3 regions of the Streptomyces sp. NPDC021356 genome follow, and region 3 is predicted to be linked to each of the others. Evidence: riboswitches for the same ligand, from Rfam matches in the RefSeq annotation. Region 3 holds a riboswitch; each other region holds the start of a gene.
The links. A riboswitch is a leader RNA that binds a small molecule or an ion and turns the genes downstream of it on or off. The one in region 3 is predicted to bind cobalamin.
Positions count from the first base shown of each region.

Region 1 (4,359 bases), on a different contig from region 3:
GGACTTCGTGCGCGGCCGGTTCGGGTCCAAGGGCCTGTCCCTGGCGGTCGCCCTCACCGGCATCCTCGCCACCATGCCGTACATCGCGCTCCAACTGGTCGGCATCCAGGCGGTGCTCGACGTGATGGGCGTGGGCGGCGGCGAGAACACCAACTGGTTCGTGAAGGACCTGCCGCTGCTGATCGCCTTCGGCGTGCTGGCGGCGTACACGTACTCCTCGGGTCTGCGCGCCCCGGCGCTGATCGCGTTCGTCAAGGACGCGCTCATCTACATCGTCATCACGGTCGCGATCATCTACATCCCGATCAAGCTGGGCGGCTTCGACGACATCTTCGCCAAGGCCGCCCACGCGTTCAGCCAGACGAATCCGGCCACCGGCAAACCACGCGGCGCGGTCGTGCCCGGAGAAGCGAGCCAGTGGACCTACGCCACCCTCGCCCTCGGCTCCGCGCTCGCCCTGTTCATGTACCCGCACTCGATCACCGCCACGCTGTCCTCGCGCAGCCGTGAGGTGATCCGCCGCAACACCACGATCCTGCCGCTGTACTCGCTGATGCTGGGCCTGCTGGCGCTGCTGGGCTTCATGGCGATCGCGGCGGGCGTGAAGGTCCAGAACGGGCAGCTGGCCATTCCGCAGCTGTTCGAGGACATGTTCCCGGACTGGTTCACCGGCATCGCCTTCGCGGCGATCGGCATCGGGGCGCTGGTCCCGGCGGCGATCATGTCGATCGCGGCCGCGAACCTGTTCACCCGCAACATCTACAAGGACTTCATCAAGCCGGACGCGACGGCCGAGCAGGAGACCCGGGTCTCCAAGCTGGTCTCGCTGCTGGTGAAGGTGGGCGCGCTGGTCTTCGTCCTGACCATGGACAAGACCGTGGCGATCAACTTCCAGTTGCTGGGCGGCATCTGGATCCTGCAGACCTTCCCGGCCCTGGTGGGGGGCCTGTTCACCCGCTGGTTCCACCGCTGGGCACTGCTGGCCGGCTGGGCCGTCGGCATGGTCTACGGCACGGTCGCGGCCTACGGGGTCGCCTCGCCGACGCAGAAGCACTTCGGCGGCTCGGCCAAGGAGATCCCGGGCATCGGCGAGATCGGCTACATCGGCATGACGGCGTTCGCCCTGAACGTCGTCGTCTCCGTCGTCCTGACCTTCGTCCTGAAGGCGCTGAAGGCCCCCGAGGGCGTCGACGAGACCAGCCCGCAGGACTACACCGCCGACGCGGGCGACCCCGGCGTCGCGGTCGAACTCCCGCCGGCCACGGCGGGCAGCGCCCACTGAGCTGCCGGACCCAGGGCACGGGCCGCCGGGAAGACCGGCGGCCCGCTGTCGTACCCGTGCGGCACACTCGGCCCCATGGACCTCGCGATCAGGCCGGCCGAGCCCGGCGAGTACGGCACCCTCGGTGAGATCACCGCCCAGGCCTATCTCCAGGACGGGCTGCTGGACTTCGGGGAGAGCGACCCCTACCTGAGCGAGCTGAGGGACGTCGCCAAGCGCGCGGCCGCCGCCGAGGTGCTGGTGGCCGTGGCGGACGAAGCGGTGCTCGGCGGGGTCGCGTTCGTGCCGTCCGGCGGCGCCATGGCCGACATCGCCGGACCCGGCGAGGCCGAGATACGCATGCTCGCGGTCGCGCGCGCCGCACGCGGCCGGGGCGCGGGCGAGGCGCTGGTGCGGGCCTGCCTGGACCGGGCGCGGGCCACCGAGGGCTGTGCGCGCCTCGTGCTGTCCACCCAGCGCACCATGCACGCCGCCCACCGCCTCTACGAGCGCCTGGGGTTCGTCCGCACCCCGCAGCGGGACTGGAACCCGCTGCCGGACCTGGACGACATCACGCTGCTCACCTACGCGTTGGCACTCTGACAGCGACTGACACCCTCCGCAGTCGACGCGACACACCGCAGGCACAACATATGGGGGTGACTTCCGCCCCCGGCACAAGATGTATGCTCATGCTCGCTGTCGTCGCAGGGGAATCCGGTGCGAATCCGGAACTGTCCCGCAACGGTGTACTCGTCACGTATGCCCTCAAGGCCGTGTACGAGCGTCAGTCCGAGGACCTGCCGACAGTGCGCCCGGCCGTCCGGTCCGGGTGCCTGACGTCCGGGCCTCGTGGAATGGGCCGGTGGACGCGGCGCCGTGTGCGCTCGTGTGCTGCCCCCTGCCCTCGGCGAGGCCCCGTGCCGAGCGAGGGAGAGCCCCAAGTGACCATCGCGCCAGCCGATCCGGCCTCAGCCACGGGCCTGGAGAACGACGGTCCCGGTGCCGCGCTGCTGCGGACCCTGACCGAGCTGACCGCCGACCTCCCCGACGCCGACCCCGGCCGGGTCGCCGCCGCCGCGCTGCGCGGCCGGTCGGCGCACGCCGACGAGGCGGAGCTGCGGGAGCTGGCCACCGAGGCGGCGGCCGGACTCATCTCCGAGGACCCCGCCTACTCGCGGCTGGCCGCCCGTCTGCTCACGCTCTCCATCCGCGCCGAGGCCGCCTCGCAGGGCGTCACGTCCTTCACCGAGTCGGTGGCCACGGGCCACCGCGAGGGACTGATCGCCGACCGGACCGCCGCGTTCGTCCGCCTGCACGCCGCCCGCCTGGACGCGCTGGCCGACCCGGCCGCCGACGACCGCTTCGGCTACTTCGGGCTGCGCACCCTGCACAGCCGCTACCTCCTGCGGCACCCGATCACCCGCAAGGTGATCGAGACCCCTCAGCACTTCATGCTGCGGGTGGCCAGCGGTCTCGCCGAGGACGACAGCCCCCGGGCCGTCGACGAAGTCGCCGCGCTCCACGGGCTCATGAGCCGCCTCGACTACCTCCCCTCCTCCCCCACGCTCTTCAACTCCGGCACCCGCCACCCCCAGATGTCCTCCTGCTACCTGCTCGACTCCCCCAAGGACGAGCTGGACAGCATCTACGACCGCTACCACCAGGTGGCCCGGCTCTCCAAGCACGCCGGCGGCATCGGCATCGCCTACTCCCGCGTCCGCTCGCGCGGCTCGCTGATCCGCGGCACCAACGGGCACTCCAACGGCATCGTCCCGTTCCTGAAGACCCTCGACGCGTCGGTGGCCGCCGTGAACCAGGGCGGCCGGCGCAAGGGCGCGGCGGCCGTCTACCTGGAGACCTGGCACTCGGACATCGAGGAGTTCCTGGAGCTGCGCGACAACACCGGCGAGGACGCGCGCCGCACCCACAACCTGAACCTGGCGCACTGGATCCCGGACGAGTTCATGCGCCGCGTCGACGCCGACGGGCAGTGGTCGCTGTTCTCCCCGGCCGACGTGCCTCAACTGGTGGACCTGTGGGGCGAGGAGTTCGACGCGGCCTACCGCGCGGCAGAGGCGGCCGGCCTCGCGAAGAAGACCCTGCCCGCCCGTGAGCTGTACGGCCGGATGATGCGCACCCTCGCGCAGACCGGCAACGGCTGGATGACCTTCAAGGACGCCGCCAACCGCACCGCCAACCAGACGGCCGAGCCGGGCCACGTCATCCACTCCTCGAACCTCTGCACGGAGATCCTGGAGGTCACCGACGACGGCGAGACGGCGGTCTGCAACCTCGGCTCCGTCAACCTCGGCGCCTTCGCCGACCCCGAGCGCGGGGACCTCGACTGGGAGCGGCTGGACGAGACCGTCCGCACGGCCGTCACCTTCCTGGACCGGGTCGTCGACATCAACTTCTACCCGACCGAGCAGGCCGGCCGCTCCAACGCCCGGTGGCGGCCGGTGGGCCTGGGCGCGATGGGCCTCCAGGACGTCTTCTTCAAACTGCGGCTGCCCTTCGACTCGCCCGAGGCGAAGGCGCTGTCGACCCGGATCGCCGAGCGGATCATGCTCGCCGCCTACGAGGCCTCCGCCGACCTCGCCGAACGGAACGCCCCGCTGCCCGCCTGGGAGAAGACCCGCGCCGCCCGTGGTGTGCTGCACCCCGACCACTACGATGTGGACCTCGCCTGGCCCGAGCGCTGGGCGGCCCTGCGCGAGCGGATCGCCGCCGTCGGCATGCGCAACTCGCTGCTGCTGGCGATCGCGCCGACCGCCACCATCGCCTCCATCGCGGGCGTCTACGAGTGCATCGAGCCGCAGGTCTCCAACCTGTTCAAGCGCGAGACGCTCTCGGGCGAGTTCCTCCAGGTCAACTCCTACCTGGTGCGCGACCTCAAGACGCTCGGCGTGTGGGACGCCCGTACCCGGGAGGCGCTGCGCGAGGCGAACGGCTCGGTGCAGGACTTCGCGTGGATCCCCGAGGACGTGCGGCGGCTGTACCGCACGGCGTGGGAGATCCCGCAGCGCGGCCTGATCGACATGGCCGCCGCCCGCACCCCGTTCCTGGACCAGGCGCAGTCGCTGAACCTGTTCCTG
Region 1 is NZ_JBFACU010000010.1:186,861-191,219, forward strand. Features, by position in the region: gene mctP (monocarboxylate uptake permease MctP) at 1-1,282, shown strand, start outside; gene AB0G56_RS16025 (GNAT family N-acetyltransferase) at 1,358-1,864, shown strand; cobalamin riboswitch at 1,918-2,084, shown strand; gene AB0G56_RS16030 (ribonucleoside-diphosphate reductase subunit alpha) at 2,206-4,359, shown strand, end outside.
Region 1: another riboswitch for cobalamin. It lies ahead of AB0G56_RS16030 (ribonucleoside-diphosphate reductase subunit alpha); the one in region 3 lies ahead of AB0G56_RS09660 (HoxN/HupN/NixA family nickel/cobalt transporter).

Region 2 (4,359 bases), on a different contig from region 3:
CGACGGCGTGACCAGGACGGTGTCCCCCACTCGCACGGACACGTTGCCGGAGGTGCCGACGACCAGTCCGTCCGCCACGGTGCGGCGGGCGGTGGCCACCAGGTCGCGCCACGCGCGGCGCTCGTCTTCCCGGGGCTCGCGTGGCGCTCGGGGCTCGTGTGACTCCTGGCGCTCAGGGGGCTCATGGGACCACTCGGAGGGCTCACGGGACCCGCGTGACCCCTGCGGCCCGCGCACCGCCTGTGCTTCCCGCGGCTCCCGCGCGTCCCTCGTGTTTCCTGTGTCCCGCTGCTGTTCGGCCATGCGGCGATCCTGCCAGCCGTCTGCCGGAGCGCCGGGCCGCCCGGCCCGCGGACGGGAGGGAAGCCAGGAGAACCGGACACCGCCGCGACCGTCCCAGTTCATCTTCCGTTCACCCGGGTTACCTACGTTCGACGAGCCAATGACGCTCGAACGATTGCCTGGGTAAATGGAAAGCTTCTCGCTGATCCTCGCGATTGTGGTGGTTACCGCACTCGCGTTCGATTTCACGAACGGTTTCCACGACACCGCCAACGCGATGGCCACCACCATCTCCACCGGCGCACTCAAGCCCAAGGTCGCGGTGGCCATGTCCGCCGTGCTCAACCTGGTGGGCGCGTTCCTCTCCGTCGAGGTCGCCAACACGATCTCCAAGGGTCTCGTCGACGAGACCGGCATCCGCCCCGAGGTCATCTTCGCCGCACTGGTCGGAGCGATCCTCTGGAATCTGCTGACCTGGCTGGTCGGACTCCCGTCCAGCTCCTCCCACGCCCTCCTGGGCGGTCTGATCGGCGCCACCATCGCCTCGGCCGGCGTCGGCGCCGTGCACGGCGACGTCCTGATCACCAAGGTCATGCTCCCGGCGGTCGCCGCCCCCGTCGTGGCGGGCGTCGCCGCGGTGGCCGCGACCCGGCTGTCGTACACGATCGGCCGGAAGACGGAGGGCAAGGCGGCCGAGAAGGGCCACCGGGTCGGACAGATCGCCTCTGCCGGGCTCGTCTCGCTGGCGCACGGCACCAACGACGCGCAGAAGACGATGGGCATCATCACCCTCGCCCTGATCGCCGGCGGCGCCATCGCCCCCGGCTCCAACCCTCCCACCTGGGTCATCCTCTCCGCGGGCCTCGCCATCGCGCTGGGCACCTACATCGGCGGCTGGCGCATCATCCGCACCATGGGCACCGGCCTGACCGACCTCCAGCCGCAGCAGGGCTTCGCCGCCCAGACCAGTGCGGCGGCGGCCATCCTGGCCTCCTCCCACCTGGGCTTCTCGCTCTCCACCACCCATGTGGTGTCGGGCTCGGTGATGGGCGCGGGCCTCGGCCGCAAGGGCGGCGTGGTCCGCTGGTCCACCGCGGGCCGCATGGCCGTCGCCTGGGTGCTCACCCTGCCGGCCGCGGCGGTGGTCGGCGCGGGCGCGGAGGCCGTCACCGGCCTCGGTGACTGGGGCACCGCGCTCGTCGCCGTGTTCCTGGTGGCCGCGAGCGCAGCGATCTGGAAGATCTCCCGCCGCCAGGTCGTCGACCACACGAACGTCGCCCCGGCCACGCCCGCCACGGGCGCGACCGCGGCCGAGGAGCCGGCCGGTGTGGTGACCCAGGCGATCGCCGCCGTCTCCCCGCCTCCGGCGGCACCTGTGCCGGACGGCCTGACGGCCACCATCCCCGCTCCGGCGTCCGCGCTCGGCGCGGTGCCGGCGCCTCCCGCGAGCCCGGCGACGGCGGCGTCCCCGCCCGCCGCGGCGGTCTGACGCCCGCCCCTCCACCCGGTTATCGAGCATCGAGAAAGCAGCTTCGACATGAAGATCGACTGGGCAGCCCTCGGCTCCGTCTTCGGCGTCAGCCTCGTGGTCACCGTCGGCCTGGTGGCCCTGTTCACCCTCGGCATCGCGGGCCTGTCCCGCCGGGAGGCGGCGTCGACCCGCGGCGATTCGGCCGCGGCCGCGACCGCCGGCGCGTATGCGTGTTTCGCCCTGTGTGCGGCAGCCGTCGCCTACGGAATCTCCCTGATTCTGGGCTGACAACGATTCTGGGCTGACGAGAGGAAACGCCCTGGCCACAGGGGGCGCGTGGTCACGCCTCGCACCTTCTGCACCAACCCCCGTAAGCCCTTCTGGGGCGCTTACGGGGGTTTTTGCCGCATTCGGCTCGCCTTCGGGAGCTCAACCGAGAGGCGTCTTCCTCGCTTCACCGCGCGGAAAGAGGCCGAAAGCAGCCGTTTCAAGTCACTGACCGTGTGTCAGGGCTATGAGCCTCGGCACACCACCCCACCGCAGGTCAACGGCAAGTTGACGGCTGTTCCGGAGGCGTGGTGGACTTCCGGGGCCATGTACGGCGGCAGAAGAGGAAGCCGGTGCGAATCCGGCGCGGTCCCGCCACTGTCACCGGGGACGAACACCCCCGGGAGCCAGGAACTCTCTCCGCCGGTCTCGTCGAACCAGGGCGCGGACACCCTGAGTGAGGACCCATCGCCATGCGCGGCTGCCGACCGAGGTTCATCAGCGACTTCCTGACCGACCCCGCGGCCGGCTGACCCAGTGGGTGCCGATCGCGTCTTCGCGTACGGTGCCGCCGCCGGCCTCCTCGGTGACCTGCTCCTCGGCGATCCCCGCCGTGGGCATCCGGTCGCCGTGTTCGGGCGGGCCGCGGGCGCCGTGGAACGTGTGCTGTGGCGGGACCACCGCGGACGGGGCGCGCTCCACACCGCAGTGTGCGCCGGTGGCGCCGTCGCACTGGGGGCCGCCGCGGCCCGCGCCGTCCGCTCCTCCCCCACCGGCTCCGTCCTGCTGACCGGCGCCGCCACCTGGGCCGTCGTCGGCGGTACTTCGCTCGCCCGCGAGGCGGGCGCCATCGGGCGGGCGCTCAGGTCGGGTGACGTCGAGGCCGCCCGGGCGCGGCTGCCGCACCTGTGCGGGCGCGATCCGCAGGCCCTGGACGCCGACGGGATCGCCCGCGCGGTCGTCGAGTCGGTCGCCGAGAACACCTCGGACGCGGTGGTGGGTGCGCTCACCTGGGGCGCCCTCGCGGGCGTGCCGGGCCTCCTCGGCTTCCGGGCCGTCAACACCCTGGACGCCATGGTCGGTCACAAGTCACCGCGGTACCGGCGCTACGGGTGGGCCTCCGCCCGGCTCGACGACGTGGCGGGCTGGCCCGGTGCCCGGCTGACCGCTGTCCTGGCCACCGTGGCAGGGGGCGACCCGCGGGGGGCCGTACGGGCCTGGCGCGCCGACGCCGCCCGGCATCCGAGTCCCAACGCGGGGCCGGTGGAGGCGTCCTTCGCGGGGGCGCTCGGTGTGCGCCTGGGCGGCACGTTGTCGTACGGGGGGCGGGTGGAGCACCGGCCGGTGCTCAACGGCCGAGGGCGCGCCGTCCAGGTGGGCGACGTCGACCGGGCCGTACGGCTCTCACGGCGCGTGAGCTGGCTCGCGCTCGGCACGTGCGCCGCCGCGAAGCTGCTGTGCAACCGTCTGACGAAGGGACGTACGTCATGAGCAGCGGTCGGGGCGGCGGTCTGCTCGTCGCCGGGACCACCTCCGACGCCGGGAAGAGCGTCGTGACCGCCGGGATCTGCCGGTGGCTGGTGCGACAGGGCGTCAAAGTGGCGCCGTTCAAGGCGCAGAACATGTCCCTCAACTCGTTCGTCACGCGGGAGGGCGCCGAGATCGGGCGGGCGCAGGCCATGCAGGCGCAGGCCTGCCGGATCGAGCCGACCGCGCTGATGAACCCGGTGCTGCTCAAGCCGGGCGGCGAGCAGAGCAGCCAGATCGTGCTGCTGGGCCGGCCGGTGGGCGAGATGAGCGCCCGCGGCTACCACGGCGGACGCCAGCGGCAGTTGCTGGGGACCGTCCTGGACTGCCTGACCGAGCTGCGGGACGCCTACGACGCGGTGATCTGCGAGGGGGCGGGCAGCCCGGCCGAGATCAACCTGCGCCGGACCGACATCGTCAACATGGGGATCGCACGGGGCGCCGGGCTGCCCGTGGTCGTCGTCGGCGACATCGACCGCGGCGGTGTCTTCGCCTCCTTCTTCGGTACCGTCGCCCTGCTGGCCCCGGCGGACCAGGAGCTGGTCGCCGGGTTCCTGGTCAACAAGTTCCGGGGTGACGTCTCGCTGCTGGAGCCCGGCATCGACATGCTGCGCGGGCTCACCGGCCGGCGGACGTACGGGGTGCTGCCCTTCCGGCACGGGCTCGGCATCGACGAGGAGGACGGCCTGAGGGTGTCACTGCGGGGCGCCGTACGGGAGTCCGCGGTCGCGCCGCCGGTCGGTGAGGACGTGCTGCGGGTCGCCGTCTGCGCCCTCCCCCTGATGTCGAACTTCACCGACGTGGACGCGCTG
Region 2 is NZ_JBFACU010000002.1:66,644-71,002, forward strand. Features, by position in the region: gene AB0G56_RS02465 (class II aldolase/adducin family protein) at 1-303, opposite strand, end outside; gene AB0G56_RS02470 (inorganic phosphate transporter) at 470-1,771, shown strand; gene AB0G56_RS02475 (hypothetical protein) at 1,820-2,041, shown strand; cobalamin riboswitch at 2,316-2,460, shown strand; gene AB0G56_RS02480 (cobalamin biosynthesis protein) at 2,558-3,511, shown strand; gene AB0G56_RS02485 (cobyric acid synthase) at 3,508-4,359, shown strand, end outside.
Region 2: another riboswitch for cobalamin. It lies ahead of AB0G56_RS02480 (cobalamin biosynthesis protein); the one in region 3 lies ahead of AB0G56_RS09660 (HoxN/HupN/NixA family nickel/cobalt transporter).

Region 3 (4,359 bases):
ACGCGCTCGCCCTGCTGTTCGCCGTACGCCACCCGGGCCTCGACCTGCGCGCCGTGACCTGCGTGGCGGGGAACACGGACGTGGACCAGGTGGTGCGGAACACGCTGACCGTGCTGGAGCAGGCGGGCGCGCCCGACATCCCCGTGGCGCGGGGAGCCGAGCGCCCGCTGATCGAGCCGGTGCGCACCGCGCTGCACGTGCACGGCAGGGACGGCATGGGCGACCTCGGGCTGCCCGCCCCGGCCCGCCGGCCCGCCGACGTGGACGCGGTGGCGCTGCTGCGCCGCGAGATCCTCGCCTCGCCCCGCCCGGTCACCCTGATCCCCACCGCGCCCCTGACCAACATCGCGCTGCTGCTGCGCACCCACCCCGAGGTGACGCGCAACATCGAGCGGATCGTGTTCATGGGCGGCGCGGTGGCCACCGGGAACGCCACGGCGGTCGCCGAGTTCAACGTCTGGCACGACCCGGAGGCCGCCGCGATCCTGCTGAGCGCCGGGGTACCGATCACGATGTACGGGCTCGACGTGTTCGAGCGGGTGATCGTCCCGGCCGGTGACGTGCGGCGGCTGGGCGCGAGCGCCGAGGCGGGCGAGCGGCTGGCCGGCCGGCTGCTGGCCCACCGCGACCCGGTGACGAGCGAGGAGGACCCGGCGGGCGGGCTCGGTGACGCGGGCGCGGTCTGCGCGGTCGCCGACCCGGCGGGGCTGACCACGCGCCGGCTGCCGGTCGAGGTGAACCTCGCGCCCGGCCCGGCGCGCGGCCAGACGGTCGTCGACCGCCGCCCGCGCCCCGGCGAGGCGGAACTGCACGGCGAGGCGCGCGAGCAGCGGCTGGTCGACGTGGCCCTGGACATCGACGTGGACCGGTACGTGAAGCTGTACCTGGCCACCGTCGAGAACGCGGGCCCGGGCGCGTAGGCCCTGACCCGCCGGGCGGCCGCGGGCGGGCTAGTCGGCTGCCTCCCCCGCTCCGCCCCGCGCCGCCCAGCGCTGCTCGACCCTGGCCGCCTTCCAGTACGCCAGCGCCGCCGCCCACACCACCACGAACAGGATGACGATGACGTAGCCCACGTGGTCGAGGTCGAGTCCGGCGATCCAGCCGGTGACCGTGTCGCTCAGGTCGAGCTTGTCGTGCAGGACGCCGACCAGCTCGATCGTGCCGATGAAGAAGGCGACCGCGATGGACAGGCCGGTGATGGTCAGGTTGTAGAACACCTTGCGGACGGGGTTGGAGAACGCCCACTGGTAGGCGAAGTTCATGAACGTGCCGTCCAGGGTGTCGAACAGGCTCATGCCGGCGGCGAACAGCAGGGGCAGGCAGAGGATCGCGTACCAGGGCAGTCCGGCCGCCGCGCCGGAGCCGGCCATCACCATCAGCGTGACCTCGGTGGCGGTGTCGAAGCCGAGGCCGAAGAGGAAGCCGAGCGGGTACATCTGGCCGGGCCGGGAGATCGACCTGGTGAGGCGGCCCAGGATCCGGTTCATGAACCCCCGTGAGTCCAGGTGGGCCTCCAGCTCCCGCTCGTCGTAGGTGCCCGCGCGCATCGCCCGGAACACCTTCAGGATGCCGACGAGGGCGACCAGGTTGAGGGCGGCGATCAGGTAGAGGAAGGTGCCCGAGACGGTGGTGCCGACGATGCCGAGCGTCTGGTGCGTACGGGAGTCGTCGTTCATCAGGGTGCCCGCGAGCTGGGCGCCGCCCGCCACCAGCGCGGCCATGGCCACCACCACGCTGGAGTGGCCCAGCGCGAACCAGAAGCCCACCGACACCGGCCGCTTGCCGTCGGCCATCAGCTTGCGGGTGGTGTTGTCGATGGCGGCGATGTGGTCGGCGTCGAAGGCGTGCCGCATGCCGAGCGTGTAGGCGGTGACGCCGAGGCCGATGCCGAAGGCCTTGGTGCCGACCTGGTAGTGCTCGGGGACGACGAGCAGGAACAGGATGCCGAAGGCGACGACGTGCAGGGCGGCTATCACCGCCAACAGGCCCGCGGTCTTGAGGGTGTCCTCACGGCGCCAGCGGAAGGACGCCGCCGGGGCGGGCCCTTTGGGGACGGCCGCCGGCGTCGGGGCAGGCTTGGGCAGGGTCATCCGGTATCACGCTCCAGCACCTCGTGGATCACTTCGTGAGCTGCCGTGGCCGGTCTCCTGGCTTAGGGTCCGTACGTCCTCCCTCCCTGCCTTCCCGGTCGTGCGACCAGTGGCCCGGCGGATGCCGGACGGAAGGGGAACTCCCCGATCACAGTGGCGAGGGCCGCGTCGGCTTCGCACCGACTTCCCGAGCACCACGGCCCGCCCACGGTAGAGGGAGGGACCGTCGTCTGCATAGCTGCATACCTGCGCAGGTACGGAAGATCACACATCGGTGCCTGCGAGGATGGGGGCATGCATCTCGTCCCTGCTGACCGCGCGGACCGTCGCACCATCGACGGCCACCGGGTGTGCGACGCCATCGCGGCGATCGGGGAGCCCGGTCACGTCCGCGCCTGGGCGGAGCGCTTCTCGCTGCTGGCCGACCCCAAGCGGCTCGCCCTGCTGCTGGCCCTGCACCGCACCGGACCACTGGCCGTCTCCGACCTCGCCGTCGCCACCGGCATGAACGATCCGGCGGTCTCCCAGGCCCTGCGCCTGCTGCGCGCGGCGGGCACCGTCCAGGGCGAGAAGGAGGGCCGCGTGGTGCGCTACCGCCTGGTGGACGAGGACGTACGGCACCTGCTGGAGCACTGCGCGGCGGACACGGACTGACGCCGGCTCCGGGGTGACGGCGCGCCCCGCCGGCCGCCCCCTGTGCCCCGGTACCACCCCACGTGTTCGCTTTTCCGGGGATCTGGACAGATTCTCTGTGTCGCTCCGACGCACGAAGAGGAGACCGCGTGACCGACCGCACCGACGACGCGCCGCCCGACCTGTCCTCCCGCAGTCCCGACTGGTGGCGGCAGGCCGTCGTCTACCAGGTCTACCCCCGCAGCTTCGCCGACGCCGACGGGGACGGACTCGGTGACATCCGGGGCGTCACCCAGCGGCTGACGCACCTCGCCGCCCTCGGCGTGGACGCCGTGTGGCTCAGCCCGTTCTACCCCTCCGAACTGGCCGACGGCGGCTACGACGTCGCCGACCACCGGGACGTCGACCCGCGCCTGGGCACCCTCGGCGACTTCGACGCGATGGTCACCGAGGCGCACCGCCTCGGTCTGAAGGTGATCGTCGACATCGTCCCCAACCACTCCTCGCACCGGCACCGCTGGTTCCAGGAGGCGCTGCGGGCCGGACCGGGCTCCGCCGCCCGCGCCCGGTACGTCTTCCGCGACGGGCGCGGCGCGCACGGTGAACTGCCGCCCACCGACTGGCAGTCCGTCTTCGGCGGCAGCGCCTGGCAACGCGTGCCCGACGGACAGTGGTACCTGCACCTGTTCGCGCCCGAGCAGCCGGACTTCGACTGGCGCGACGAGGAGGTCCGCGCCGACTTCCGCACCACTCTGCGGTTCTGGTCGGACCGGGGGGTGGACGGCTTCCGCGTCGACGTGGCGCACGCCCTGGTCAAGGACCTCGACGAGCCGCTGCGCGACGTCGGCGACATGGGGGCCACCGGCGAGGACGCGCTGCCGCACGTCGAGCCGGGCAGCCACCCGTACTGGGACCGCGACGAGGTCCACGAGATCTACCGCGACTGGCGCAAGATCTTCGACGCCTACACGCCGCCCCGCACTGCGGTCGCCGAGGCCTGGGTCCCCGACGCGCGGCGCGCGCTGTACGCCCGGCCCGACGAACTGGGCCAGGCCTTCAACTTCGAGTACCTCCAGGCCGGCTGGGACGCCGAGGAGCTGCGCCGCACCATCGCCGCGTCCCTGGCCACCGCGCGGGCCGCAGGTGCCTCGGCCACCTGGGTGCTGTCCAACCACGACGTGGTCCGGCACGCCTCCCGGCTGGTGCTCCCGCCGGGCACGGACGAGAACGCCTGGCTGCTGTCCGGCGGGCACGCGCCCGCCGTGGACGGCTCGGCCGGCCTGCGCCGGGCCCGCGCGGCGACCCTGCTGATGCTGGCCCTGCCCGGTTCGGCCTACCTCTACCAGGGCGAGGAGCTGGGCCTGCCCGAGGTGGCCGACCTGCCCACCGAGGTGCTCCAGGACCCGATCTGGGAGCAGACGGGCCACCTCCGCAAGGGCAGGGACGGCTGCCGGGTGCCGCTGCCGTGGACGACGACCGGACAGTCGTACGGCTTCGGTCCCGGCGGGGCCTGGCTGCCGCAGCCGACGGACTTCGGGGCGTACGCCGTCCAGGCGCAGGACGGGGTGGAGGGCTCGACGCTGGAGCTGTACCGCACGGCCCTGCGGCTGCGCCGCAAGCTGCTCGCGGGCGAGTC
Region 3 is NZ_JBFACU010000006.1:68,394-72,752, reverse strand. Features, by position in the region: gene AB0G56_RS09665 (nucleoside hydrolase) at 1-920, shown strand, start outside; gene AB0G56_RS09660 (HoxN/HupN/NixA family nickel/cobalt transporter) at 951-2,090, opposite strand; cobalamin riboswitch at 2,120-2,304, opposite strand; gene AB0G56_RS09655 (metalloregulator ArsR/SmtB family transcription factor) at 2,385-2,744, shown strand; gene AB0G56_RS09650 (glycoside hydrolase family 13 protein) at 2,873-4,359, shown strand, end outside.